3 regions of the Mesorhizobium sp. B2-6-4 genome follow, and region 3 is predicted to be linked to each of the others. Evidence: riboswitches for the same ligand, from Rfam matches in the RefSeq annotation. Region 3 holds a riboswitch; each other region holds the start of a gene.
What was found. Region 3 has a riboswitch for cobalamin ahead of FJ426_RS20440 (DUF1636 family protein). Riboswitches for the same ligand answer to the same signal wherever they lie in the genome.
Positions count from the first base shown of each region.

Region 1: it holds a riboswitch for cobalamin, as region 3 does, so the genes downstream of both, FJ426_RS17665 (ABC transporter ATP-binding protein) here and FJ426_RS20440 (DUF1636 family protein) in region 3, are expected to answer to the same signal.
Region 2: it holds a riboswitch for cobalamin, as region 3 does, so the genes downstream of both, bluB (5,6-dimethylbenzimidazole synthase) here and FJ426_RS20440 (DUF1636 family protein) in region 3, are expected to answer to the same signal.

Region 1 is NZ_VFUE01000012.1:17,164-26,644, reverse strand. Features, by position in the region: gene FJ426_RS17690 (DHA2 family efflux MFS transporter permease subunit) at 1-1,222, opposite strand, end outside; gene FJ426_RS17685 (HlyD family secretion protein) at 1,533-2,711, opposite strand; gene FJ426_RS17680 (MarR family winged helix-turn-helix transcriptional regulator) at 2,708-3,187, opposite strand; gene FJ426_RS17675 (iron ABC transporter permease) at 3,316-4,335, opposite strand; gene FJ426_RS17670 (ABC transporter substrate-binding protein) at 4,344-5,291, opposite strand; gene FJ426_RS17665 (ABC transporter ATP-binding protein) at 5,331-6,119, opposite strand; cobalamin riboswitch at 6,376-6,585, opposite strand; gene FJ426_RS17660 (LacI family DNA-binding transcriptional regulator) at 6,648-7,673, opposite strand; gene FJ426_RS17655 (Gfo/Idh/MocA family oxidoreductase) at 7,855-8,886, shown strand; gene FJ426_RS17650 (sugar phosphate isomerase/epimerase) at 8,889-9,481, shown strand, end outside.
Region 2 is NZ_VFUE01000003.1:85,158-94,638, forward strand. Features, by position in the region: gene FJ426_RS05060 (histidine phosphatase family protein) at 1-23, shown strand, start outside; gene FJ426_RS05065 (DUF1344 domain-containing protein) at 130-390, opposite strand; gene aroC (chorismate synthase) at 573-1,673, shown strand; gene ribB (3,4-dihydroxy-2-butanone-4-phosphate synthase) at 1,762-2,862, shown strand; gene FJ426_RS05080 (MFS transporter) at 2,913-4,136, opposite strand; gene FJ426_RS05085 (TetR/AcrR family transcriptional regulator) at 4,257-4,862, shown strand; gene bluB (5,6-dimethylbenzimidazole synthase) at 4,904-5,656, opposite strand; cobalamin riboswitch at 5,705-5,885, opposite strand; gene FJ426_RS05095 (histone deacetylase family protein) at 6,007-6,933, shown strand; gene FJ426_RS05100 (exodeoxyribonuclease VII small subunit) at 6,937-7,188, shown strand; gene FJ426_RS05105 (DUF2277 domain-containing protein) at 7,287-7,553, shown strand; gene FJ426_RS05110 (pirin family protein) at 7,594-8,514, shown strand; gene dxs (1-deoxy-D-xylulose-5-phosphate synthase) at 8,592-9,481, shown strand, end outside.
Region 3 is NZ_VFUE01000014.1:104,254-113,734, reverse strand. Features, by position in the region: gene FJ426_RS20450 (cobaltochelatase subunit CobN) at 1-1,642, opposite strand, end outside; gene cobW (cobalamin biosynthesis protein CobW) at 1,659-2,711, opposite strand; gene FJ426_RS20440 (DUF1636 family protein) at 2,714-3,160, opposite strand; cobalamin riboswitch at 3,198-3,402, opposite strand; gene FJ426_RS20435 (winged helix-turn-helix domain-containing protein) at 3,432-4,631, opposite strand; gene FJ426_RS20430 (NADH-quinone oxidoreductase subunit A) at 4,965-5,330, shown strand; gene FJ426_RS20425 (NADH-quinone oxidoreductase subunit B) at 5,321-5,902, shown strand; gene FJ426_RS20420 (NADH-quinone oxidoreductase subunit C) at 5,907-6,509, shown strand; gene FJ426_RS20415 (NADH-quinone oxidoreductase subunit D) at 6,509-7,699, shown strand; gene FJ426_RS20410 (NADH-quinone oxidoreductase subunit E) at 7,700-8,977, shown strand; gene nuoF (NADH-quinone oxidoreductase subunit NuoF) at 8,988-9,481, shown strand, end outside.

The DNA of each region.
Region 1 (9,481 bases), on a different contig from region 3:
AGCCGAGGTTGCGCACAAGGCTGAACAAAGCCGTGGCATCGGTGCGGAAGCGCACGTCAAGCGTGGCGAAGGCCACCGTCGACAGCGGCACGAATACCATTCCCATTCCCAGGCCCTGGATGATGCCGGAAGTGATGATCAGCCAGTTGTCCATCTGGGGCGAGAAGCCGGCCATCGTGTAGAGCGACTGCGCGGTCAGGAGGAAGCCGATGACGACGAGGATTCTGGCGTCGACCTTGCTCATGAGCCGGCCGACGACGAGCATCGAGATCATCGTCCCCACGCCGCGCGGCCCGATCACGATGCCGATGGTGATGGTCGGATAGCCGAAGATGGTCGACAGCATCGGCGGCAGCAGCGACATGCTCGCCAGGATGAGCACGCCCATGACGAAGATGAACGCCAGCCCGGTCACGAAATTGCGGTCGAGGAAGATCTTGGGGTCGATGAAGGGATGCTCTGCCGTCATCGTGTGGATGATGAACACCCAGAAGCCGGTTATCGAAAGGCCAAGCTCGATCCAGATCTCGACCGACGAGAACCAGTCGACCTCGCCACCACGATCGAGCAGCAGCTGCAGAGCGCCGACGCCGAGCGATATCATGGCGAAGCCGAAGAAATCGAAGCTTCGCACCCGCCGCGCAATGGCCGGCAGATAAGCGGCCATGCCAAGGAAGGCGACGATGCCGACCGGCAGGTTGATAAAGAACACCCAGCGCCAGCTGAAATTCTCGGTCAGCCAGCCACCAAGCGTGGGACCCAGAATCGGCCCCAGCATGATGCCGGCGCCCCAGATGGCCATTGCCTGGCCGTGGCGTTCCTTCGGGTTGATGTCGAGCAGGAAGGTCTGCGACAGAGGCACGATCGCGGCGCCGAACACGCCTTGCATGAGCCGGAACAACACGATGGTTTCAAGGCTCCAGGCCAGACCGCACAGCATCGAGAAGATGGTGAAGCCGACCACCGCCGTCAGGAACAGTTCCTTGCGGCCGAAACGGTCCGCAAGCCAGCCGGTGACCGGCGTCATGATCGCTGCCGCCACGATGTAGGAGGTCAGCACCCAGTTGATGTTGTCGGGCGAGGCGCCGAGATCGCCGGTCATGGTCGGCAGCGCGACGTTGGCGATCGTGGTGTCGAGCGCCTGCATGATCGTCGCCAGCATGAGCGCAACCGTGATCAGGCCACGATGCGGCACTTCTTTGAAAGGTTCTGGCGTGCTCATGATGCGGAACTTCCAGCCGGTAACAAAAACGTGTACACAGGGTTTCCGGGCGGCAAAGCCTTCCGTTGAGAGACCCTCATCGCGGTGGGACGCGATTATCGATGTGGGGGTTACATCGACCGAAAGTCTCGATTGAGCGGATGCCTGCCGCCCGGAAACATGAGGACCGACGGGTCCGTGTCGAAGATTTCAGCTTTCGATCAAGCCGCGATGCGGTTTGCCCCGAAGGCTGACCCTTCCACTCCTCCCATCAGACCAATCCCCCTGCTCAGTGCGTCCACCCGCATGATCCCCGCGGGCTTCCGCTGATTTACTTCGCGACCTCGCCAGCCGTGGCGTGGCCGAAAATGCCAGGCAGGCCGCGCGCCACGCCCGTGTCGACGGTAACGGCCGCGCTCATGCCTGTGCGCAGCATCATCTTGGCGTCGGGATCGCTCAGCTCCAGGCGGACCGGAATGCGCTGGGTGACCTTGACCCAGTTGCCGGTAGCGTTCTGGGCGGGCAGAAGCGAGAAGTCCGCTCCGGTGCCGGCGCCGATAGCCTTGACGGTCGCTTCGAAGGTCCTGCCCGGATAGGTGTCGACCACGATTTCTGCCTTCTGGCCCGGCTTCATATTGGTCAGCTGTGTTTCCTTGAAATTGGCGTCGATCCAGGTATCGCCGGTCTCGACCAGCGAGAACAGCGGCGTGCCGGAGCCGACATACTGGCCGACCTTGAAGGACGCGGCCTGGTAGACGACGCCATCGGCAGGCGCCTTCACCGTGGTCTGCGCCAGGTCGTAGGCAGCCTTGTCGCGCGCTGCGAGCGCCGACATCACGGTCGGATGTTTGTCGGTCTCGATATCGGGATTGCCGCCCAGCGCCGCCTTGGCGCTGACGATGCCCTGTTGGGCGACGGCAAGCTGCTGCTTTGCCTTATCGAGATCGTTCCTGGCCTCATCGAGCGAAGACTTGGCGTTGATACCTTTCTGGGCGAGATCGGCGGCACGGTCGTATTGCGACTGGGCATAGGCAACTTCGCTGCTGGCGGATTTCTCCTGCGCCATGGCCTGGCTGTAGGCGGCGCGCAGCTGTTCGACGTTGAGCCGCGCGGCGGCCACCGCCGCGTCGGCCTGCGCAAGTGCGATCCGGTAAGGCTCGGGGTCAATGGCGAAGAGAAGATCGCCTTGCTTCACCCTCTGATTGTCCGAGATCGCAACCTGAACGATGCGGCCCGCCGTGTCCGAGGCGATCGATACCTTGGCCTGCTGCAGGTTGGCGTTCTCCGTCTCCTGGTAGCGCCCTCCAGTGACCCAGACATAGCCGCCACCAATGACCAACGCCGCCGGCAGGGCGAACATCAACAAGAAGCGGCCGAGACGGCGCTTCTTCTTTGGCACCGGCGTCGGCTCTGCCGGAGGTGTCATTGTAACAGGGGCCGCGGCCGGCTGCTGCGGCGCTTCCATTTCCACTTTGGCGGCGTTTTCGTCGACCTTGGCTACCGCGTTCATGCTGCTGCGCCTTCCGTATTCTTGACCTTGTCGCAGGACGGTGAATCGCCATCCGCGAGATTCTGTGCCATCGCATCCAATGCCCTGATCAGGACGCGGCGATCGTCTGGCGAAACGCCGGTCAGCGACTCCTCATAGACTTCGCCGGCGAGGCTCTTGACCTCCGCATACGCGGCACTTGCCTTGGGAGTTGGGAAGATCATGCGCACGCGGCGGTCGGCGGCGTCGGAGCGGCGCTCGATCCAGCCGCCCTCCTCCATCCGGTCAACCAGCCGCGAGACGCTGATCGGCTCGATTTCAAGCAGTTCGGCAAGCCGCGCCTGCGAAACGCCCGCTTCCTTGGCGACGCGAACCATCAGGCGCCATTGCGCCGAGGACAGGCCAAGGCCGCTGGCGCGCGCTTCGAAGCGCTTTCGCATCAGCCGCTGCACGTCGTGGATCAAAAATCCCAATCTGTCTACGCCTTCGGAAACCATGAGTGGCATATATAATAAGCGTGCTTATCATTCAAGTCCGGCATTGTTCCAGAAGCCGGCAAACGTGCATGGCAGCCGTGCAGCACAATCATGGCTGCGTCCGATGATCTCGGCCGCCGCGACACCCATTACAAGCGGTTGCGGATCAGCATGGTGACAACGAAGAAGGCGCCGAGCGAGCTGGTGATGATGCCGATCGGCAGTTCCTGCGGCGGCAGCAATGTGCGCGCCAGAAGGTCGCTTGCCAGCAACAGCACCGCCCCGAACAGCGCGCAACTTACGATCAGGCGCAGATGCAGCGCGCCGGCCAGCGGCCGCGACAGATGCGGGATCATGAGGCCGACGAAGCCGATGACGCCAGCGACCGAAACCAGGACCGCGGTCGAAAAAGCGGCGACCAGAAACGTCGTCCGTCGCATTCGCGCCACCGGCACGCCAAGACTTTCGGCGGCATTTTCGCCGGCCAGGAAAGCGTCCAGCCGGCGATGATTCCACAGCCCGTACGCCGCAATCGTGCCGGCCCCAAGCGCACCCAGCCAGATATTGTCCCACCGCGCAAGGCCGAGCCCGCCCATCGTCCAGAACAGCACCGAATGGGCGGCGCGCTGGTCACCGGCAAAGACCAGGTAATTGGTCAATGCGGTGAACATGAAGGAGACCGCAAGTCCGGCGAGGATCAGCCGTTCGGGGCCTTGTCCCCTCACCCGCGCAACCAGCAAAAGCACAACGCAAGCCGCCAGAATACCGCCGGTGAACGCAGCGATCGGTAGCGTCCAGATCCCGAAACTGTCGCCGAAGACGGTGATGACGGAGACAGCGCCGGCGGCGGCTCCCGACGAGAGGCCGAACAGGAACGGATCGGCAAGATCGTTGCGCGTCACCGTCTGTAACAGCGCGCCGACCACGCCCAGGCCGCCGCCGACACAGATGGCCAGGATTATGCGCGGCAATCTGAGGTCGACGACGATCCTGCCGACCGGGCCGGACACGTCATGCCCCTTCAATCCGATCGCATGGCCAAGTGCTGCAACGACGTCGCCCAACGGAATCATCGTCGAGCCATAGGCGATCGACAGCAGCGCGAACGCGGCGATTGCCAACGCCGCCGCCGTCATGGCCAATAGGAATGCCTTGTGCCGCAAAGTCATGTTCCCGGTTAAAACGCTTCCGGATGCATCGCCCTGGCAATCTTGCCGATCGCGTCGATATTGGCCGGCCCGGGTGTCAGTTCGGCATAGCGAAGCGCCACGAAGCGTTCGTTCCTGACCGCGTCCGTCTCCTTCATTGCCGGATGCGCTTTCAGGAAATCGAGCAGCTTCCGGTAGCCGCCGCCATCCTGATAGTCGAGCAGGATGAGGAATTGCGGATTGCGCGAGGCCACCGTCTCCCAATCCGTGTTGCCCCAGCTGGTGTCCATGTCGGCCATGATGTTGTCGCCGCCGGCCGCGGAAATCATGGCGTTGGGAATGGCGAACTTGCCTGATGTGAACGGCTTGTCCTCGCCGGAATCATAGAGGAACACGCGCGTTCCCCTGCGGGCGCCGACCTTGGCCGTGATTTCGGCGAGCTGCGCCTTCCAGCCGGAGACGAGCTTATCCGCTTCGGCCTCCTTGCCGAAGATCTTGCCCAGCTTCTCGACATCGCCATAGAGCAGGTCCATCGAAGCGGCGGGGCGGTTCTTGTCGAGATGGACGCAGCTTTCCGTCAGCACCAGGGTCTTGATGCCGTGTTGCGCCAGCGTATCGGGCGTCACCTCGCCGCCCGGCTTCATGCCGTAGTACCAACCGGCGAAGAAGAAGTCGGGCTCGACAGCGACCAGGTTTTCCAGCGTCGGATATTTGGGCGCCAGTTCCGGGATCGAGCCTTGCTCGGCCTTGAATTCGGGGCCGACCTTGTACCATCCGGTGATGCCGGTCAGGCCGACGATCGACGGCTGCAGCTTCAGGGCGAAGGCCATCTCGGCCATGTTGAGATCGTGAATGACAGCGCGCTTTGGAGGCGCGTCGAAGGTCAGCGACTTGCCGCAGCTGTCGACCGTCACCGGAAAGGCGAAGGCCGTAGAGGCCAGCAGGGAGAAGGCAAGAGATACGGCAAGGCGTTTCACGGATGTTGCTCCTTCGTTGCACGGGAATTGGATCTGCGCTCACGAAGATGGCGCGGCACGGTTCGGAACCTCGAACACCGTCAGCTCGCGGTCCTCCATCGGGTGGCGCAACCTAAAGACGTCGACACCGAAGATCTCGCGGATCAGCTGCTGAGTGAGTGCTTCGCGTGGCGGCGCCAGCACATGCAACCGGCCATGGCTCATCACCGCGACCCTGGTGGCGAAAGGCGTCACCAGCGCCAGATCGTGCAGCACCGCGATCACGGTCATGCCGAGGCCTGCAACCAGTTCGAGCAACTCGCTGCGCGCCCGCGGGTCGAGATGGTTGGTCGGCTCGTCGAGGAACAGGATCTTCGGCTCCTGTGCGATGGCGCGGGCAAGCTGGGCGCGCTGGCGCTCGCCGCCCGACAGCGAGCCGATGGTGCGGCCAAGCAGCGGCAACAGCCCGGTCCGGCGCAGCGCCTCGACGACAATGTCGCGTTCCTCGCTCCTGTGCCTGCGGCCGGTATGCGGAACCCGGCCGAGCTCGACATAATCGATCACCGCCAGCCGTGGATCCGGTTGATCGGTCTGGCCGACGACGGCGATGTGCAGCGCCCGCTCGGCGGTCGAAATCCTGTCCAGCAGGCGCCCGGTGAGCTTCACTTCGCCCGAACTCGGCCGCAGCATGCCCGACAGCATGCGCAGCAATGTCGTCTTGCCGGCGCCGTTGGGACCGATGATGGCGAGACGGTCGCCCGCCGCCACCGAAAGGCTGACCGGATGCACCAGATGCAGGCCATCCGCCGCCGCGGCCAGGTCGCGGGCCTCGAGAAGCGGCGCGGTCATGGGCAATTCCTTGCAGGGCCTGCCGGAATACGGGCCAGCGTCTTGCTTGCCAATCCTGCCGGACGCTGGCCTGAATTCACCTCGGTGGCGATATCGCGGCAAAGCGTGCACACGATGATGCGATGCATGGGAATGCAGTGAATGCGATCGATGGAGCCGTCCAACTTCCGTCACTTTCAAAAATGGCGACGGAAGGAAGCTGGCTTGAACCGGTCGACAAGACCGAACCCCGCGTCTCCTCCCGGCACACCCCGTCCGGTCAACTCATGCAGATGGCAGGTCTCCTGGCTCGCGGGTCGTTGCGCCATCCTGCCTTCCCAGCCTTGCCGGCCAGTGGCTTCTCGGATTTTGCTCGCCGCTTACAGTTGCGGGGGCAGCCATGGCTTCGACCCGAAAATCGGGCCTCACCATGTTCCCTTTTCACCCCTCGCCTTGCGGCGCGGGGACCATCACGAGTCGCAGCCTAGGATGCAGGCAGCGTCAAGGCAAGGTCGATGTATGTTCTGTTATAACAATACAATCGTCTGGTCAATCGCTATCGCGCGCCACCAGTTCCAGCGGCCAGACCTCGCGAATGATCTCTGGCCCTTTCGCGCCGGCGAAAGCCGGGAGCGAGGCGAGCAGGATTTCGCCGAGGCGCCGCCCCATCGGATCCAGGCTCGGGCGAAAGCCGGTCAGCGCCGGCGAGAAATAACGGCAGAGCGGCGTGTCGACGATGACGATCACCGCGACATCCTGCCCGGGCTTGATCCCCATTTCGGCGAGCGCTTTGCAGCCGCCGAGCGCCATCGAGTCGTTGTTGAAGATAATCGCGGTCGGCGGATCCTTCGACCGCATGACTTGCGGTGTCACCGCGTAGCCACCGGCTTCGTTGATAAAACCGTCCACAATCAGGCCGGGATCGACTTCGATGCCGTGCCGCCGCAGCGCCTTGCAATAACCCTCCAGAAACAGATAACCGAAATTCAGGTCAAGCGACGGCCGGATGGCGGCGATGCGGCGGTGGCCGCGCGCAACCAGCCGGTCGACCGCATCGGCGCCCGCCTTCTCGAAATCCAGATCCAGAGAGGGATAGCTGTCGTCGCCGGACCGGCTTCGGCCGAGCGTCGCGAAGGGAAAGCCGGCCTTGCTCAGATAGTCGATGCGATCGTCCTCGCGCCGCGTCCAGGCCAGTACGACGGCATCGGCACGACGCGTCTCGACGACGCGGCGCAGCCGCTCCTGCTGATAATCCGCCGGCGCGCCCATGACGATGATCAGGTCCAGCCCGCACTCGGCCAATGTCGCTTGCAGTCCGGTGAGGAACGGAATGAAGAACGGCTCGCCATACTGCTGGTCGCCCGGATGCGGCTGCAGCATGAAAGCCACGGCATGGGTGGTGCCGCGGCGTAGGTTCCTGCCCGAGTGGTTCGGTGAATAATTGAGCTTCCGGGCCGCCTCGAGCACGCGCTGGCGTGTCTCGGCGTTCACGTCGGCGCGCCCGTTAAGCGCGCGCGAGACCGTACCGATCGAAATGTTCAGGTGCCGTGCAAGATCGTGAATGCTGGACGCCAAGGCCTCCCCCTCCTGCTTCTGGCTAGCACCAGCCGGTCTTGCGGCCAAGGCGTTTCAGAGCCGACGGTACAAATCCGATTGACAATATACGCCATCGGGTGTGTCATCGTAAACGTTTACGGAAGCTATTTACGGACTGCCGTGGGTGCCAGCCAGGAGGGGTTGGCCGGAGGAGCGCTGGATGATGCACGTCGTCCTGGTCGGGTGCGGAGCCATGAGCAAATCCTGGCTCGAGGCCATCAGCCAATCCCCTGCCGTCAAGATCGTCGGTCTCGTCGACCTCGACGCCGACAGGGCGCGCCAGCGGGCACGCGAATACGACCTCGCCGGGGTCGCGATCGGGACCGATCTCGACGTCGTTCTCTCCCAGACCAGACCCGATGCGGTGTTCGACGTGGTCGTGCCTGCCGCCCGTCGCGCCGTGGCGAATTCGGCCTTTGCCCATGGCTGTCATCTGTTGACGGAAAAGCCGCTGGCCGACAGCCCGGACAATGCGCGCGCCATCATCGACGATGCGCGGCGCGCGCGACGCGTCCATGCCGTGGTGCAGAACCGCCGCTACGTCGCCAACGTCCGGCGCATCCGGCGCTTCCTCGGCTCCGGCGCCATCGGCGCTGCGACCAGCATCCATGCCGATTTTTTCATTGCGCCGCATTTCGGCGGTTTCCGCGAAGGCATGCGCCATGTGCTGCTGCTCGACATGGCGATCCATACATTCGACGCCGCCCGCTACATGGTCGATGGCGAGCCGACCGAAGTGTATTGCCGGGAATGGGAGCCGTCCAATTCCTGGTACCGGCAGGGATCGTCGGCAAGCGCCACCTTCGAGCTTGGCCAGGGCAAGATGTTCACCTATCGCGGCAGTTGGTGCGCCGACGGTTTCCGCACCAGTTGGGAAGGCAGTTGGCGCATCGTCGGCGAACGCGGCAGCCTGACCTGGGATGGTCATGACGAGTTGAAGGCCGAAGCCGTGCTGCCGGAACGCGAAGGCCTCCTCGACAAGGTCGTGCCGGTAGCGGTGCCGCCGCTCGACCCTGCCGACCGCATCGGCGGGCATCTCGGCGTCATGGAAGATTTCGTCCGCGCCGTGGAAACCGGCACCGAGCCGGAGACGCGCGGCGCCGACAATATCAAGAGCCTGGCCATGGTTTTCGCGGCGATCGAAAGCGCCGAGACCGGGCGCCGGATCGAAATCCCCAGGCAGGAAGGATGACCATGGCGGACCCGCTTCTCGACATCAGGATCGGCACCATGGTGCGGGCCAATCTCGAAGATCCGGCCGCCTATGTCAGGCAGATCCTGCCGCTCGGTTTCGAGAGCGTCCAGCCCTTCTTCTGGCAGACGCTGGGCGGCAAGGACCTAGGGCGGCTCGCCGGCGAGATCCGCGACGCCATCGGCGATGCCGATGTCAGCGTCAGCTCGATCGGCGTGTTCGGCAATCCACTCGAGAGCGGCGACACCGACCGCGGCGTGCTCAAGGCCTGGGAAACGGTGATCGACAGCGCGCATCTGTTCGGCACCAATCTGGTCAGCGGTTTTACCGGCCGCATCCGCGGCAAGCAGCTGACCGACAGCCTGCCGCGCTACCGCGAAGTCTGGGGCGAATTGGCCAAACGCGCGGCCGACAAGGGCGTGCGCATCGCCTTCGAGAATTGCGCCATGGATGGCAACTGGGCCGCCGGCGACTGGAACATCGCCCATAATCCGGACGCCTGGGAGCTGATGTTCAACGAATTGCCGGATGAGAATCTGGGTCTGGAATGGGAGCCCTGCCATCAGTTGGTCTATCTGATCGACCCGATCCCGCA
Region 2 (9,481 bases), on a different contig from region 3:
GCGACAGCCTGGGGTGGCTGTAGGGACCCGGCACGATCCAGGAAGGCTCATGCTGGCTGCCGGTTGCGGGGTGCATAAAACGGCTGTAACGGCTCAACAAACGCCGAACAGCCGATTTGCATTGGAAGCCTAGTCGGAGTCGCTGTCAGGCAACTGCATATCGGTGACCACGTTTTCGCCATTGGTCACGTCATAGGCGATGACGATGTCCATGCCGGGCTTCAGCGCGTCGAGATCGGTTTCCGCGTTCAGCTTGTAGGATTTGCCGTCGTCCAGCGTCAGGGTCAGCGCGTCCTTGTCGATCTTCTTGATCAGGCCTTCGGTCTGCCCGGCGAAAGCGGCGGTGCAAAGCAGGAATGTGGCGGCAACAGCGCCAATCAGGGTACGCATCATCGTCCTCTTTGGTATTGCGCCGGCATGGGTAGCGGCGGATCCTCAACGGCGAATGGAGCAGAGCAGAAACCAATCGAATGTGTCAAAACTAAATCCGAAGATCACGGTTTGACCCCTGTGGAAAACGCCAATAGAAGGCAGGCTTCAGTCGGCTCCGATGCCGGGCAAGGCACTTTGCGATGTCTCACAACACGTTCGGCCATCTTTTCCGCGTCACCACCTGGGGCGAAAGCCATGGGGCCGCATTGGGCTGCGTGGTCGACGGCTGCCCACCCGGCATCCGCTTCACGCGTGACGAAATCCAGGCCGAACTCGACAAGCGCCGGCCCGGCCAGTCGCGCTTCGTCACGCAGCGCCGTGAGCCTGACGAAGTGAAGGTGCTGTCGGGCTTCATCCTTGACGATGACGGCGAGACGATGATCGCGACAGGTACGCCGATCTCCATGCTGATCGAGAATGTCGACCAGCGCTCGAAGGACTATGGAGAGATCGCCCGCCAGTACAGGCCGGGCCATGCGGACTACACCTATGACGTCAAATACGGCGTGCGCGACTATCGCGGCGGCGGCCGATCCTCGGCGCGCGAGACCGCGGCTCGGGTCGCTGCCGGAGCCCTCGCCCGCAAGGTCGTGCCGGGCATGGTGGTGCGCGGTGCACTGGTATCGATGGGCGAGAAGTCGATCGACCGCGCCAACTGGAACTGGAATTTCATTGGCGACGCGGACAATCCGTTCTTCACGCCGGATCCGGCGTCCGTTCCCGTTTTCACGAGCTATCTCGACGGCATCCGCAAGGCGGGTTCCTCCGTCGGCGCCGTGATCGAGATCGTCGCCGACGGCGTTCCGGCCGGCCTCGGCGCGCCGATCTACGCAAAGCTCGACCAGGATATCGCGTCAGGCCTGATGTCGATCAACGCCGTCAAGGGCGTCGAGATCGGCAACGGCTTCGAGGCCGCCCGCATCACCGGCGAACAGAATGCCGACGAGATGCGCATCGGCAATGACGGCCAGCCGGTGTTCCTGTCCAACAATGCCGGCGGCATCCTTGGCGGCATCTCGACCGGCCAGGCGATCATCGCCCGCTTCGCCGTCAAGCCGACGTCTTCAATCCTGACGCCCCGGAAGTCGATCGACAAGGACGGCAACGACGTCGAAGTGATGACCAAGGGCCGCCATGATCCGTGTGTGGGCATTCGCGCCGTACCGATCGGCGAGGCGATGGTTGCCTGCGCAATCGCCGACCATTATCTGCGGCACCGAGGACAGACCGGAAGGGAGTAGGCAATAGGGAATAGGCAGTAGGCTTTTTTCCTTTCCCCTACTGCCTTATTGCCTACTCCCTATTCCCTGCGAGCGAAGCGAGCATTCCATGTCTTACGACCAGAAGAAGATCGTCGAAGCAATCCGGGCCTTCGAGCGCGGCGAGATCGTCGTCGTCATGGATGATGACGGGCGCGAGAACGAGGGCGACCTGATCGTCGCCGCCGTCCATTGCACGCCGGAAAAGATGGCCTTCATCGTGCGCAACACTTCGGGCATCGTCTGCACGCCGATGCCGCGCGAGGAGGCCAAGCGCCTCAACCTTGCGCCGATGGTCGCCGACAATGATTCGGCGCACACCACCGCCTTCACCGTCAGCGTCGATTTCAAGCACGGCACCACGACTGGCATTTCAGCTGACGACCGCACGCTGACCGTGCGCAATCTCGCCAACGGCAATGTCGGCGCCTCCGATTTCGTCCGCCCCGGCCACATCTTCCCGCTCATCGCGCGCGAAGGCGGCGTGCTTATGCGTTCGGGCCATACCGAGGCGGCCGTCGATCTGTGCAAGCTCGCCGGCCTGCCGCCGATCGGCGTGATCTCGGAACTGGTCAATGATGACGGCACCGTCAAGCGCGGCCCGCAGGTCGCGGCTTTTGCCGAGGAGCACGGCCTCAAGCAGGTCTCGGTCGCCGACCTCATCGCCTATCGGCAACGCAAGGAAACACTGGTCGAACGCGTGGCATGCTCCGAGATCGACACGCTCGGCGGCAAGGCGCAAGTCTTCACCTACACGCTGCCGTGGGATTCCATGCACCATGTCGCCGTCGTCTTCGGCGACATCCGCGACGGAGAAGAGGTGCCTGTGCGTCTGCACTCCGAGGACGTGGTGACCGACGTCTTCGGCACCAGCCACCGGCTGGACGCCATCATGAAGGCGATGGGCGAGCGCAAGCGCGGCGTCATCGTCTATCTGCGCGAGGGCTCGGTCGGTGTCGCCCACCAGGAGCGCAACCGGCCGGCGAGCGGCGACCGGGAGGACCACGAAGAGGCGCGCCGCCGCGAGAATGAATGGCGCGAGATCGGGCTCGGTGCTCAGATCCTGAAGGATCTCGGCATTTCCTCGATCAATTTGATCGCCTCGCGCGAGCGCCACTATGTCGGCCTCGAAGGTTTTGGCATCCACATCGCCAAGACCGAGATTCTCTAGGTTCGACGGCGGCGATAGCGTCCGATCCGCTGAACCGGACGCGTCATGGTTCATTCCGCGGCAGCGACGGCCCCTTCACACCCATCCAACTCGCATTTGTGAGTGGCAAGACTGCGCTGGCCGAGCAGCACCGTGACCAGCGCGATGCCGCCCGCGACCACCGAGACCCAGAACCCGTTCTGGGCGCCGAACGCATCCACCACCGCGCCGGCGGCGAAAGAGCCCAGCGCCATGCCGATGCCGATCCCCGTTGTCACCCAGGTAATGCCCTCGGTCAGCATCGCTTCCGGCACATGCCGTTCGATCAGGCCGAATGCCGTGATGAAAGTCGGCGAGATCGCCACGCCGCTGATGAAGACGGTCAGCGCCAAAATCGGCACGCTGTCGGCGGTGAGCGGCAAAATCGTGCTGACTGCGATGATGGCGACCGCGACGGTCAGCTGGCGCTGTAGCGGCGTCTTGAGGTTGAGCGCGCCGACCACGATGCCCAACACGAACGATCCCAGCGCATAGACGCCGATCACCAGGCTTGCGGCACCGGCTTGGCCGAACTCCTTGGTGATCGCCACGGTGCTCACTTCCGTCGTCGCGAAGGTCGCGCCGATGAAGATTAGGGCGAAGGTGATGATCTGTACCGGCCGCAGGCGGATTGCCGAGCCAGTCGAACCATGGTCCACCGGCCGCACTTTCGGCTCGGTCGATCGCTGCAGGATGAATGCTATCGAGCCCAAAGCGAGAAACAACGTGCTCGCCAGCATGCCTGCTTCCGGAAACAGCGCCGCACTGAGGCCCACCGACAGCGACGCGCCGGCGATATAGACCAGTTCGTCGGCCGCCGATTCGAAGGCGAAGGCGGTGTTCATCTCCGGCCGGCCGCGAAAAAGCTCGGTCCAGCGCGCGCGCACCATTGCCGGCATGCTGGGCATGGCCGCTGCCAGCAGCGCCGACACGAACATTGTCCATACCGGCCAATCCTGGTTGGCCGACGCAATCAGCAGCAGGAATGCCAGCACGGAGATGATGGTGGTGGGCACGACGATCCATGTCTGGCCGAGGCGGTCGACCAGCCTGGAGATCTGCGGCGCCAGGAAAGCGTTGGCCAGCGCGAATGTCGCCGAGACGGCACCCGCCAGCCAGTATTCGCCACGCGTCTGCGACAGCATCGCCACGATGCCGATCGGCGCCATGGCGATCGGCAGGCGCGCCATGAAGCCTGCAGCGGCAAAGCCCTTGGCGCCAGGGGCTCGAAAGATCTCGGAATAGGGGTTCTGCATGGTCCGTTCCTCGACAAAAGGCGATTCGGAAATTACATACGATGCGTATGAATACTAAATAGATCATACGTCGCGTATGTCAATTGGCATACGTGACGTATGTAGATAAGGCCAGAAGAGATGCACAAGCCCCGCAGGGAAATGATCGCCGAAACGCGCGCCAAATTGATTGCCGCGGCCCGGCATGCGTTCGGAACGATCGGTTATGCCGAGGCATCGATGGATGATTTCACCGCATCGGCAGGGCTGACGCGCGGTGCGCTCTATCATCATTTCGGGGACAAGAAGGGGCTTTTGCAGGCGGTTATCGCCGAGATAGACGCCGAGATGGCGGCACGGGTGAATGAGGTTGCAGCGAAAGCACCGACCCGCTGGCAAAGCTTCGTCGACGAATGCACGAGCTACATCGAAATGGCGCTGGAGCCGGAAATCCAGCGCATCATGTTTCGGGACGGTCCGGCCGTGCTGGGGGATCCCGCGCAATGGCCGAACGCCAATGCCTGCGTCGCGTCGATGACCGATCACCTGACGACGCTGCAGGGCGACGGGGTGATTGTCCCGGGCGTAGACCCCGAGACCGCGGCACGGCTGATCAACGGGGCGAGCAGCCAGGCGGCGCAGCGGATCGCCAATTCGAACGACCCGGAAGCGACGTCGAAGACCGTGGTGGCGGCATTCAAGCAACTGCTCGAAGGATTGTTGAGGAAGGATGCCGGAGCCGCCTGACGACGGCAGGCCGCCGGCAGCGCGCTGCGCATGCCGTATCGTCAAATCAAGGGTTTGTCAGACTTTTCGCATGTTGCCGCCTTGAGGCGTGCGATCGTTGATTTGAGCGGAACTTCGCCCTGTCCGCAAAACGTCTCGCTCATGATCAGCTCGGGCAGCGGCAGCCGCCGCCCCCAGCCATGTGTTTCGAGGTCCGGTTTCGGCGCGAACTCCGAGACACGGCCGACACAGAGATAGGCCACCGGCGTCACATGCTCGGGAATCGACAGAAGGCCTTTCAACGCCTGCGCCTCGATAATGCTGACCCAGCCAACGCCGACGCCTTCGGCGCGCGCCGCCAGCCAGAAATTCTGCACCGCGCAGACCGTGCTGTAGAGATCCATCTCGGGATTGTGCCAGCGTCCCAGCGGCGAACCCTGTGAGCGTCGGCGGTCGCAGGTGATACAGATATTGAGCGCGCTTTCGCAGATGCCTTCCAGCTTGAGCTTGCGGTAGAGCGCCCGCCGCTCTTCCTCGATCGCCGGCAATTCCTGCTCGCGCGCCGCGAGGAACAGGTCGCGCACCTGTTCCCGTCGTTCGGTGCCACGAATGACGATGAAATTCCATGGCTGCATGAAGCCGACCGATGGCGCGTGATGGGCGGCAAGCAGCAGCCGCGCCAAGACCTCGTCGTCGACGGCCTCTGATGTAAAATGGCTGCGGACATCGCGCCGCGTGAACATGGCGCGGTAGACCGCATCGCGCGCCATCTGGTCGAATCCGTCACCCACGGGGATGGTCATATTGTCCGGCATCGCTTGTCCCCTTGCGATTGCAATCAACTGCCGTCCGCCTGACCATGCGGATGACGATGCCTGCCAGGCCGGTCTTCTGGCTCGGGATCAACCCGCATCCGGCGCCTTCCCGTCATCGACAGTGGCATTTACCGGCGCGGTCCCCCTTACAGCGTTGGGCACGCCACGGTATCAAACCGTGTTCCCGATTCTCCCGCTCGCGGCGGGCACCAGGCAGTGGCCGGGACTTTACGACGAAGCCCCTGCGCCGCCAATCCCCGCGGCGACGCGAACGGACGCAAGCGCGATTTTCCCCAACCATCAGGCCGCAACGCATGGCCATCGCCGCGCCAGGGCACTAGATAGGGAGCATGGCCACTCGTCTCTACACCCATCCGATCTTCCTCGAGCACATCACGCCACCCGGCCATCCGGAGCGGCCGGACCGCTTGCGCGCAATCGAGCGCGTGCTCGACGACGAGGCTTTTGCCGCGCTCGATCGCCTCGAGGCGCCACAAGGCGACGAGGCCACCATTCTCTACGCGCATCCCGAGGATTTCGTCGAGCGGGTACGCGCCGCCATTCCCGATACGGGCATCGCCCGCATAGATGCCGACACAACGGCCAGCCCGAAGAGCTGGCAAGCGGCGATCACCGCGATCGGCGCCGCCAACGCCGCCGTCGACGACGTCTTTGCCGGCAGGGCAGACAACGTTTTCGTCGCCGCCCGGCCGCCCGGCCATCATGCGGAGAAAGCGACGGCGATGGGCTTCTGCCTGTTCAACACGGCGGCCATCGCCGCACGTTATGCACAGCGCAAACACGATATCGAACGCGTCGCCATCGTCGACTGGGACGTGCATCACGGCAACGGCACGCAGGATGTTTTCTGGGACGATCCGTCCGTGCTTTATTGCTCGACGCACCAGATGCCGCTCTACCCCGGCACCGGAGCAAAGAACGAAACCGGCGCCGGCAACATCGTCAACGCGCCGCTTGCGCCGCAGACCGGCAGCGAGGCGTTCCGCGATGCCTTCCTGTCGCGCGTGCTGCCCTCGCTCGACAATTTTGCACCCGACCTGATCATCATTTCGGCCGGCTTCGACGCGCATCATCGCGATCCGCTGGCCGAGATCAACCTGACCGAGGATGATTTCGACTGGGCGACCGGCCAACTCATGCAGCGCGCGGCGCGCCACAGCGGCAACCGGCTCGTCAGCCTGCTCGAGGGCGGCTACGATCTGCAAGGATTGGCATTTTCGGTCGCCGCCCATGTCGGGCGACTGATGAAAGGATGAATGATGGCTGGTGAAACCAACGAAGACGTCAAGGCGATGAGCTTCGAACAGGCTCTCGACGCGCTGGAGAAGATCGTCGATGATCTGGAGCGTGGCGATGTGCCGCTCGACCAGTCGATCAGGATCTACGAGCGCGGCGAGGCGCTGAAGGTGCATTGCGACCGGCTGCTCAAGGCGGCCGAGGACAAGGTGGAGAAGATCAGGCTGTCCCGCGACGGCAAGCCGGTCGGGACGGAGCCGCTGGACGCGGATTGAGGCACGCAGCCGTCTCTCTGGTTTTTGACACGATCATGATTGAGGATAGAACGCGTCCCGATTGAAACGGCTCCAGGACAAGAGGAGATACGGAAGCGATGTGCAGAAACATCAAGACCCTGTTCAATTTTGATCCGCCGGCGACCAACGACGAGGTGCGCGATGCAGCCCTTCAATTCGTTCGCAAGCTGAGCGGAACGACGCGGCCTTCGAAGCAGAACCAGCACGCATTCGACCATGCCGTCGAGGCCATCGCGGCGTCGGCGCGCGAGCTTCTCGATTCGCTTGAAACCAACCAGCATCCGCGCAATCGCGAGGAGGTTGCGGCCAAGCTGCGGGCGAAGGCGGCGATCCGCTTTGCCTGATCTGGCCAAAGCAGCCATCGGCCGCTGACAAGGAGAGTTCATGAGCTTCTTTCCCGGGAAGGACCCTGAAGCCGGCGATGCCTTTGCCAGCGACCAAATCGAATTGATGGTCATTCCGAACGCCAAGGACATTGGCGGTTTTCAGGTTCGCCGCGCCTTGCCGACCGCCAAAAGGCGGCTGGTCGGTCCCTTCATCTTCTTCGACCGCATGGGCCCGGCCATCCTTCGTGCCGGTCAGGCGCTCGATGTCCGGCCGCATCCTCATATCGGCCTGTCGACGGTCACCTACCTGTTCGACGGCAGGATCAGGCATCGCGATTCGCTCGGCACCGAGATGGTGATCGAGCCGGGTGACGTGAACCTGATGACCGCCGGCCGCGGCATCGTCCATTCGGAGCGCACGCCGGAAGAACTGCGCGGCGCGCCGATGTCGATCTCGGGGCTGCAGACATGGTTGGCGCTGCCGGACGGCAAGGAGGAAGTGGCGCCGGTTTTCGAAAACACCGCTGTCGCGCGGCTTCCCGACATCGACGCGGAAGGCGTCAGTGGCCGCATCGTCATAGGCGATTTCCAGGGGCTGCGTTCCCCGGTGCGGGCCGATTCCGAGACGCTCTACGCCGACCTCAGGCTGGCGCCCGGCGCCAGCGTGAAAATCCCTGCCGACGCGGAAGAACGCGCCATCTATACGCTGGAAGGCGAGGTCTCGATTTCCGGCGACGTGTTTCCGGCGGAACGGCTTCTGGTGTTCCGGCCCGGCGACGAGATCGTCGTATCCTCACAGGCTGGTGCCCATTTCATGCTTTTCGGCGGTGCCTCGCTGGGCTCGAAGCGCTACATCTGGTGGAATTTTGTCTCGTCCTCCAAGGAGCGCATCGAACAGGCCAAGCAAGAATGGAAGACCGGCCGCTTCGACATCGTTCCCGGCGATGAGGAAGAGTTCATTCCACTGCCGGAAGGCTGAGGAAGTCGACGACGGGGCGTGCCTTTCGCGTCATTTGGCAGGCATTTACTTTCGCCTGCCGGCGGCCTATCCCGCGCATGAACAGAAGCTTGGGCCTACCCGTGAACGCAACGCCGCACACGCCGCTTCTCGACAAGGTCCGTATCCCGGCCGAGCTGCGCACGCTTTCCGAAAGCGAATTGCCGCAACTGGCATCAGAGCTTCGCCTCGAACTGATCGACGCGGTGTCGAGCACCGGCGGTCATCTCGGCGCCGGGCTTGGCGTGGTCGAACTGACCGTGGCGCTGCACTATGTCTTCAATACCCCCGATGACCGGTTGATCTGGGATGTCGGCCACCAGGCCTATCCGCACAAGATCCTGACCGGGCGCCGCGATCGCATCCGCACCCTGCGGCAGGAGGGCGGCCTCTCCGGCTTCACCCGCCGCACCGAGAGCGAATACGATCCGTTTGGCGCCGCCCACTCCTCGACGTCGATATCGGCCGGCCTCGGCATGGCGGCGGCCCGCGATCTTGCCGGCGGCCGCAACAATGTCATCGCTGTCATCGGCGACGGCGCCATGTCGGCCGGCATGGCCTACGAGGCGATGAACAACGCCGGCGCGCTCGATGCCCGCTTGATCGTCATCCTCAACGACAACGACATGTCGATCGCCCCGCCGACCGGCGCCATGAGCGCCTATCTGGCGCGCCTGGCCTCTGGCAAGGCCTATGTCGGCCTGCGCGACTTCGGCAAGAAACTGACCTCGTATCTTGGCAAGCGTGCCGACCGTGCCATCACCAGGGCGGTCGAGCATGCGCGCGGCTACGTCACCGGCGGCACGCTGTTCGAGGAGCTCGGCTTCTACCATATCGGTCCGATCGACGGCCACAATCTGGACCATCTGATCCCGGTGCTGAAAAATGTTCGTGACAATGGCAAGGGCCCCGTGCTGATCCATGTCGTCACCCAGAAGGGCAAGGGCTA
Region 3 (9,481 bases):
GGGGTGCCTCGCGCAAACCTGTCTCGCCTTCGGCTTTGCCCCAAGCTGCTTCTACGGCAGCAATTGCTGCGCCCGGCAATTCCGTTGAGAGGGCAAGGTACTCATCCAGCCCCAGCCCGGCCTTGCCGGACTCCAGCAAATCCAGCAACGCACGCGGCGATTGCGGGATCCCTTCAACCGCATAGCCCTGTTCCTTGAGGTCGTGCAGCATCGCCAGCACGCTGGACGGCACGTCCAACCCGACCGCATAGCCGGTGCGGCCGGGAGCGCTTGGGTAATCGGGGATCAGGATAGCGAGCTTGCGCTCCGCGCGGGGCGTCTCCCGAAGCCTGATGAAGGCCGCGACCCGGTCCGCCACCTGTTCGACGCGATCGGGTTCCGGCCGGTTGGCAAAGGCGCGGTGGCCGAGCGCCGGGTCGGTCTCGCTCTCGCCCTTGAACGAAACGGCGCCGGCCAGGATGCGGCCGTCGAGTTCGGGCAGCACGACATGCATGGCGAGGTCGGCGGGCGCAAGCCCGCGCTGGTTCTTCTCCCATACGTCGCGGCGGGTGGTGGCGACGATCACCTGGAAGACCGGCACGCCGGCGCGGTCGAACAGGGTCTCGACGCCGGGTTCGGCGCCGGACGCGAACGCGGTCGCAGTGATGATGGCGGCGGGCTGGGCAATCGCGGTTTCAACAAAAGCCAGAGATTCCGGGTCTTTCAGGCTGGAGACGAAGATCGGCACCGGGAGCATGCCGCGCTGCCGTAGCGCCTCGAAAAGCGCGTCGATCGGCGCGACATCGGCGGCGAGCAGCATCGAGCGGTAGAAGAGGACGGGAATCACGGGTGGGTTGACGTTGCCGGCGTCGAGTTCCGTCACACCCCCCTCTGTCCTACCGGACATCTCCCCCGCAAGGGGGGAGATTGCTCTTTCATCGACGATTTCGCCTATCGCGGATGGTCGAGATAAATCCCTGTCCAAGGGGACAGAAGAGGAGCCGGCCTTGATGACAGCCGATCTCCCCCCTTGCGGAGGAGATGTCCTGCCGGACAGAGGGGGGTGTGTAGGATCGTCAACATTCGATAAGTGCGGCTTCTCCACGACTCCGCGCCCCGGCTCATAAAACCCGGCTTTCGGCACGCTAACCGGTTCGGCAAGTTCGGCATCAGACCCCGCCAACCGCGCCAGCCTGCGCACCAGCGCGCTCATATTGGCCGGGCCGCCCTGGCGGAAATAATTGAGCAGCCCGTCCAGTTCCTCGCGCGGCAGCGTCGAGGCTTCGATCAGCCTGATATCCTCGTCGTGGCTTTCACCGGGAAGCAGTGCCAGCTTTATGCCGCGCTCACGGGCAACCACGGCCAACTGGTCGCAGCCGTAGCGCCACCACTCGTAACCGCCGAGAATACGCACCAGAATGACTTTGGCGTTACGGGCGACGCTGTCGATCCAGAGGTCGACAGACATGGGGTGGCGCAGGTCGCGCAGCGCGGCCAGCCGCATCGTGGGCAGCCGATCGGCGTCGCCTTTCCAGGCCGCTGCCAGTCCGGCCAGGTCGCTGTCCGTGAAGGACAGCGCCACCATTTCCGCCGGCGTCTGCCGCAGATCGACCGGCTCGGCGAGATCGTCGAGCGAGGCGGATGTGGTGGTGAGGATGTGCATCGCGGTCGGTGTTGCCTCAGCCGGCGAGGATATGCTCGATCGCCGGGCGGTTCAGCCCCTTGAGGCCGATGACGACCAGGCGCGAGCGGCGGTCGTCGTCAGCCGTCCAGGCGCGGTCGTAGTAATGATTGACGCGCGGACCAACGGCCTGGAGCAAAAGCCGCATCGGCTTGCCGCCGACCTCGACGAAGCCTTTCACCCGCAGCACGTTCTCCTGTTCGGCGGCGGTCGCGACGCGCTTTGCCAGGTCGTCCGGGTTGGCGATCGAGGGGATGTCGACGATGAACGTATCGAAGTCGTCGTGCTCGTGGTCGAAGGCGCCGTCATGATGGGACTTGCGGTTCTCGATGTCGTCCTCGACGGCGAGGCCTAGCCCGAGCAGCACGGACGGATCGACCTTGCCATGAGCCGTCGGCACGACCTTCACGGCGCGGGCGGAGTGTTCGCCAATGATGGCGTTGGCGCGAGCCGAACCTGCGGCATCCATCAGGTCGCTCTTCGACAGGATGATGAGGTCGGCGCAGGCGATCTGGTCCTCGAACACCTCCTCGACGGGGTCGTCGTGGTCCAGTGTCTGGTCCTGCGCGCGTTGCGCCTGCAGGGCGTCCATGTCGTTGGCGACGCGCCCCTCGGCCAATGCCGGACCGTCGACCACGGCGATTACGCCGTCGACTGTCACCCGGCTCTTCACTGTCGGCCACTGGAAGGCCTGGACCAGCGGCTTGGGCAGAGCCAAGCCTGAGGTCTCGATCAGGATGTGGTCGACCTTCGGCGTCAGCGACAGGATCTGGTCGAGCGCCGGGACGAAATCGTCGGCGACGGTGCAGCAGATGCAGCCATTGGCCAGTTCGACGATGTTTTCCTCCGGGCAGGTGTCGATGCCGCAGCCCTTGAGGATCTCGCCGTCGATTCCGATGTCGCCGAATTCGTTGACGATGATGGCGATCCGCTTGCCGCCCGCGTTCTCCAGGAGATGGCGGACCAGCGTGGTCTTGCCGGCACCCAGGAAGCCGGTGACCACGGTACAGGGGACGCGGGAGAGAGTGGCGGCGGAAACTGCGGCGGTCATGATCAGTCCTTCAGCATGTCGAGGGGAGGAATGCGGGCGACGAGGCCGCGCTTGAGGGAATCCGGGCGACCACGCCACGGAATGAGGCCGTTGGTCGAAGCGGCGAAGAGTTTCGCGCCGGTGACGAGATCGGCGCCGCTGGCGATGTTCAGGTCGCCGAAGACATAACTCCAGCAGCCGTCGCGAAGAATCGCGGCACTGAGACGGCGCTTGCAGTTGCCGAGGCATTCGACGGTGCGGACACGGACATTGTCGGCCGTTGCGGCTTGGCGCGTATCTTGAGCCAAAACTTCGCCGGCGCGGGGATGGGCATCGGAACCGGTCTCGTCGCGGCAGGAAGCGCAGATGATGACAGTGACGCCGGCCAAGGCGTCGCTATCGCCAGACAAGTCGCTATCGCCAGACAAAATGTCCGCTGTTTCAGCCGGGAAACTGCTGTCGCGTTCCAAATCGGGCTCCTTGCCCGGAAAACCCGCCGGGCGATCGGATTCTTATGTCTCAGACGGCAGGTCTCCTGGCTCGCGGGTCATCGCCTTCGTGCCGCCTTCCCGGGACCGTCCCAGTGGTTTTCGGCCTTGGCTCGTCGCTTACAGTTGCGGGGACAGCCGCGGATTTGAAATCGAGATTTCGCACCGCATTCCCTCTTGGCTCCTCCCTTTGCCGAGAGGAGACCGTCTGGAATGGATTTAGGCTCTTGCAGGCGGCGGTGTCAACGCGCGTCTACGACACGGCAATGTCGGCGAGCGGCTGCCCAAGGTCGCCGGCGGGCGTAACCTCGATCCGTTCGAGGCCGAGCCAGCCCTGCATCTGCGTCAATTCCTGGAAGAGTTGCGCGGCGGTTTCAGGCGGCGCGCCGGGCTCGGCATAGGCCGCGTGGACGCGTAGCACGCTGGCCGGCCGGTCGGCCTTGAGGTCGACGCGCGCCACGATCCTGTCGCCGAGCAGGAACGGCAGGACGTAATAGCCGTATTGCCGTTTTTCGGCAGGGGTGTAGATTTCTATGCGGTAGTGGAAATCGAACAGCCGCTCCGTGCGCGAGCGCTCGAAAACGACCGGATCGAACGGCGCCAGCAAGGCGCGGGCCTCGATTTTTCGTGGAATACGGGCCTCCTTATGGAGGTAAGCCGGTTTGTTCCAGCCCTCGACACGCACCGGCACCAGCTCGCCTGTTTCAACCAGCTCCTCCAGCCGGCCCTTCATGTCGGCCGGCGACAGGCGGAAATAGTCGCGCAGGTCGCTTGCTGTCGCGACGCCATGAGCGCGGGCGGATATCCGCAGCAATTCCCGATGCGCGTCCTCGGCTGACGGCACCGGCAGATCGAGGATCGCCTGCGGCAGCACGCGCTCGGGCAGATCGTAGAAGCGTTCGAAGCCACGGCGGTGCGCGGTGGTGATGCGTCCTGCCCAGAACAGCCATTCGAAGGCATGCTTGGCGTGGCTCCAGCCCCACCAGCCGCCGGACCCTTTCTGGCCTTCGAGCGCGGAGGCGGCGATCGGGCCGCGCTCCGCGACCTCGCGGTAGATCTCTTCGATATAGGCGGCGTGCTCGCGGCCCCATTTGGCGAGACCCAGATACATTTCATCGCCACGCTCCGCGCGCTGCATGCGCCAACGCATCAGGGGATAGGTCTCGACCGGCAGGAAGGAAGCCTCGTGCGCCCAGTATTCGAAAACCGTGCGCTTGCGCGTGACGGCGGCGTTGTCGAGCAAGGCGAACGGGTAGGGACCAAGGCGCGAATAGAGCGGCATGTAGTGAGCGCGCACCACCGCGCTGACGGAATCGATCTGCAGCAGGCCGGTACGCGAGAGCACGCGGGCGAAGTGGCGTCGGTCGGGCGTGCCGGCGGGGCGGGGATCAGTGAACCCTTGGGCGGCGAGCGCGATGCGCCGGGCCGTGGCAAGCGAGATCTTTTCCTTCATTCGGATGCGACTCTGATGGCTTGTTGAGCGTCGTTCGGACGGTTGATTCCGGCCATGCTAGCAGGGTTTTGGCGGCAACTCTGTCAGGAGAGAAAAGTGGAGTAAAAAGCGAAGGAAATCAAACAGGAGCGGATCGGACCAGTTTCTTCCCTTCTGCCGTCCAGGCCAGTGTTTTGAACAAGGTTTGACTTGCTTCGCCGGAAGCGCTGCGCTAACCCTCGCCGCGTTGCAGCAAAGGCCCCTTAAAACGGTTCAGCGGTTAAACTGTCACGCTTCCGCAATAGGGTCTGGTGCTGTAATCAAAATGGATTGGCGCCAACGGAAAGCCGCAGCATGAACGCACTTCTCAGTTCGTACCTGCCCATCGTCCTGTTTATCGCAGTGGCGGCGGCTGTCGGCGTCGCGCTTATCGTGGCGCCGTTCCTGGTGGCCTATCGCAATCCCGACCCGGAAAAGCTTTCCGCCTACGAATGCGGGTTCAACTCGTTCGATGACGCCCGTATGAAGTTCGACATCCGCTTCTACCTGGTGTCGATCCTGTTCATCATCTTCGACCTGGAAGTGGCCTTCCTGTTTCCGTGGGCGGTGTCGTTCTCGAAAATCGGCATGCTCGGTTTCTGGTCGATGATGGTGTTTTTGGCGGTGCTGACCATCGGCTTTGCCTATGAATGGAAAAAAGGAGCGCTCGAATGGGATTGAGCGACAGTTCCGGCACGCTCGTCGCGCCGAAGCCCAAGGGTCTGATCGATCCCAATACCGGCAGGCCGGTTGGGTCCGATGATCCGTTCTTCCTCGAAATCAACAACGAACTCGCCGACAAGGGCTTTCTCGTCACCTCGACCGAGGCGCTGATCACCTGGGCGCGCAGCGGCTCGCTGATGTTCATGACCTTCGGCCTCGCCTGCTGCGCCGTCGAGATGATCCACACCTCGATGCCGCGCTACGATTCGGAGCGGTTCGGTGTTGCTCCTCGCGCGTCTCCGCGCCAGTCCGACATCATGATCGTTGCCGGCACGCTGACCAACAAGATGGCCCCGGCGCTGCGCAAGGTCTACGACCAGATGCCGGAGCCGCGCTACGTCATCTCGATGGGCTCCTGCGCCAATGGCGGCGGCTATTACCACTATTCTTATTCGGTGGTGCGCGGCTGCGACCGCATCGTGCCGGTCGACATCTATGTGCCCGGCTGTCCGCCGAGCGCCGAAGCGCTGCTCTATGGCATTCTTCTGCTGCAGAAGAAGATCCGCCGCACCGGCACGATCGAACGGTAAATCCATGGCCGCATCCCTGAGCGAACTGTCGACCTATCTCGGCGAAAAATTGATTGGCCGCGTCAATGAAGCAGTGTTCGCCTATGGCGAACTCACCATCCATGTCGAACCGCGCGATCTGATCGAAGTGGTGACTTTCCTGCGCGACGATCCGCGCTGCCAATTCATCTCGGTCATCGATGTCTGCGGCGCCGATTATCCGTCGCGGGCCAAGCGCTTCGACGTCGTCTATCACCTGTTGTCGCCGAAGCAGAATGTGCGTATCCGCATCAAGGTGCAGGCCGACGAGGAGACGATGGTGCCGTCGATCACCGGCGTCTATCCCGGCGCCGACTGGTTCGAGCGCGAGACCTACGATCTCTATGGCGTGCTGTTTTCGGGCCACCCCGATCTGCGGCGCATCCTCACCGACTACGGTTTCGACGGTCACCCGCTGCGCAAGGATTTCCCGCTGACCGGCTTCGTCGAGGTGCGCTACGACGACGAAGCCAAGCGCGTCATCTACGAGCCGGTGGAACTGAAGCAGGAATTCCGCAATTTCGATTTTCTGTCCCCGTGGGAAGGCACCGATTACGTGCTGCCAGGGGATGAGAAGGCAAAGCAGTAATGGCTGAAACCTCCGTCCGCAATTTTAACATCAACTTCGGACCGCAACACCCTGCCGCGCATGGTGTTTTGAGATTGGTTCTGGAGTTGGACGGCGAAGTGGTCGATCGTGTCGATCCGCATATCGGGCTCTTGCATCGCGGCACCGAAAAGCTGATCGAGCACAAAACCTACCTGCAGGCAGTGCCTTATCTCGACCGGCTCGACTATTGCGCGCCGATGAACCAGGAGCATGCCTTCGCACTGGCCGCCGAGCGCCTGCTCGGCATCGAGGTGCCGAAGCGCGGTCAGCTGATCCGCGTGCTCTACTGCGAGATCGGCCGCATCATGTCGCACATCCTCAATGTGACGACGCAGGCGCTGGACGTCGGCGCGCTGACGCCGCCTCTGTGGGGCTTCGTCGAGCGCGAAAAGCTGATGGTGTTCTATGAGCGCGCCTCGGGTTCGCGCATGCATGCCGCCTATTTCCGTCCGGGCGGCGTTCACCAGGACCTGCCGCAGAAGCTGCTCGAGGACATCGGCAAGTGGATCGATCCGTTCCTGAAGTCGATCGACGACCTCGATCAGTTGCTGACCGGCAATCGCATTTTCAAGCAGCGCAATGTCGATATCGGCACGGTTTCGCTGGCCGACGCCTGGGCCTGGGGCTTTTCCGGCGTCATGGTGCGCGGCTCGGGCGCTGCCTGGGACCTGCGCAGATCGCAGCCCTATGAATGCTATTCGGAGCTCGATTTCGATATTCCGATCGGCAAGAACGGCGACTGTTTCGACCGCTACCTCGTGCGCATGGAAGAGATGCGCCAGTCGGCGAAGATCATGCGCCAGTGCATCGATCTCCTGCTCGGCAAGGAAAGCGCCGGGCCGGTGTCGAACCTCGACGGCAAGGTCGTGCCGCCAAAGCGCCAGGCGATGAAGCGCTCGATGGAAGCGCTGATCCACCACTTCAAGCTCTACACCGAGGGCTACCGCGTGCCGGCCGGCGAGGTCTATGCGGCGGTCGAGGCGCCCAAGGGCGAGTTCGGCGTCTATCTGGTCTCCGACGGCACCAACAAGCCTTATCGCTGCAAGCTGCGCGCGCCCGGTTTCGCGCATCTCCAGGCCATGGATTTCCTGTGCCGCGGTCACATGCTGGCCGACGTCACCGCCGTCCTCGGCTCCCTCGACATCGTGTTTGGTGAGGTCGATCGCTAAATGTCAGTCCGTCGTCTCGCAGAAGCCAGCGTCCAGCCAGCATCCTTCGCCTTCAACCGGGCGAACGCGGCCGCGGCCAAGCAATGGATCAAGAAGTACCCGAAGGGCCGGGAACAGTCTGCGATCATTCCACTGCTGATGCTGGCGCAGGAGCAGGAAGGCTGGGTCACCAAGGCGGCGATCGAGACGATTTCGGACATGCTCGGCATGCCGCGCATCCGCGGGCTCGAGGTCGCGACCTTCTACACGCAGTACCAGCTGAATCCTGTCGGCACGCGGGCGCACATCCAGGTTTGCGGCACCACGCCCTGCATGCTGCGCGGCTCGGAAGCGCTGATGGACGTGTGCCGCTCCAAGATCCACCATGACCAGTTCCACACCAACGACAAGGGAACGCTGTCGTGGGAAGAGGTCGAATGCCTCGGCGCCTGCGTCAACGCGCCGATGGTCATGATCTTCAAGGACACGTTCGAAGACCTGACGCCGGAACGGCTGGCCGAAATCATTGATCTCTACGATGCGGGCAAGGGGGCCTCGGTGACGCCGGGGCCGCAGAACGGCCGCACCGGCTCGGAGCCGGCCGCCGGCCTCACGACGCTGAAAAGCGAGAAGGCGATCCTCAAGTCGACCCGTGACAGGGAGGCCAGGGAAGCCGCCAAGGCCGCCAAGGCGGCACCCGACGCGATCATCGCGGCGCCGGTGCCAACGCCGGCCGCCACCCCTGTCGCGCCGTCCAATGCCAGCAAGCCGAAAACCGATGCGGCTGAAACCAGCCCGGCGCTGAAAACGCCGTCGCCGGCCAAGGTCGCGTCAGCAACGGAAAAAGCGGCGAGCGTCGCGGCTCCCCGCCACTCGGCGACAAACGCCAACAAGGCGGCGCCCGAGGTCGAGAAAGTTTTGAAGCCGCGCAGCGGCCCCCTGAACAAGGCTGAGCCGGCTTCCGCGTTCAAGTCGCCGGAAACCAAGCTTCCCGCCAAAGCGGCCAAGCCTTCGTTGGAAGACAAGAACCGGCCGGCCGGCATCGCCAGGCCGGCGCTGGTCGACGATCTCAAGCTGATCTCCGGCGTCGGCCCGAGGACCGAGAGCATCCTGCATTCGCTCGGCATCTTCACCTTCGCCCAGGTTGCGTCTTGGAAGAAGGCCGAACGGGAGTGGGTGGACAGCTATCTCTCCTTCCGCGGCCGCATCGAGCGAGACGACTGGGTCAAGCAGGCCAAGGCGCTCGCCAAGGGCGGCGTCGCCGAATATATCCGCGTCTTCGGCAAGAAGCCGGTCTGAGGGACGAACAATGCTTCAGGACAAAGACCGCATCTTCACCAACATCTACGGCCTCTTCGACAAGTCGCTGGCCGGCGCAATGGCGCGCGGCGCCTGGGACAACACGCCCGGCATCGTCGCCAAGGGGCGCGAGTGGATCGTCAACGAGATGAAGGCGTCGGGCCTGCGCGGCCGCGGCGGCGCCGGTTTCCCGACCGGCTTGAAATGGTCGTTCATGCCCAAGCAGAGTGACGGCCGGCCGAGCTATCTCGTCATCAATGCCGACGAATCCGAGCCCGGTACCTGCAAGGACCGCGACATTCTGCGCAACGATCCGCACACGCTGGTCGAAGGCGCCTTGCTCGCCGGCTTCGCCATGGGCGCGGTCGCGGCCTACATCTATGTGCGCGGCGAGTTCATCCGCGAGCGCGAGGCGCTGCAGCGTGCCATCGACGAGGCCTATGAGGCCAAGCTGATCGGCAAGGGCAACACTTCAGGCTACGATTTCGACGTCTATATGCACCA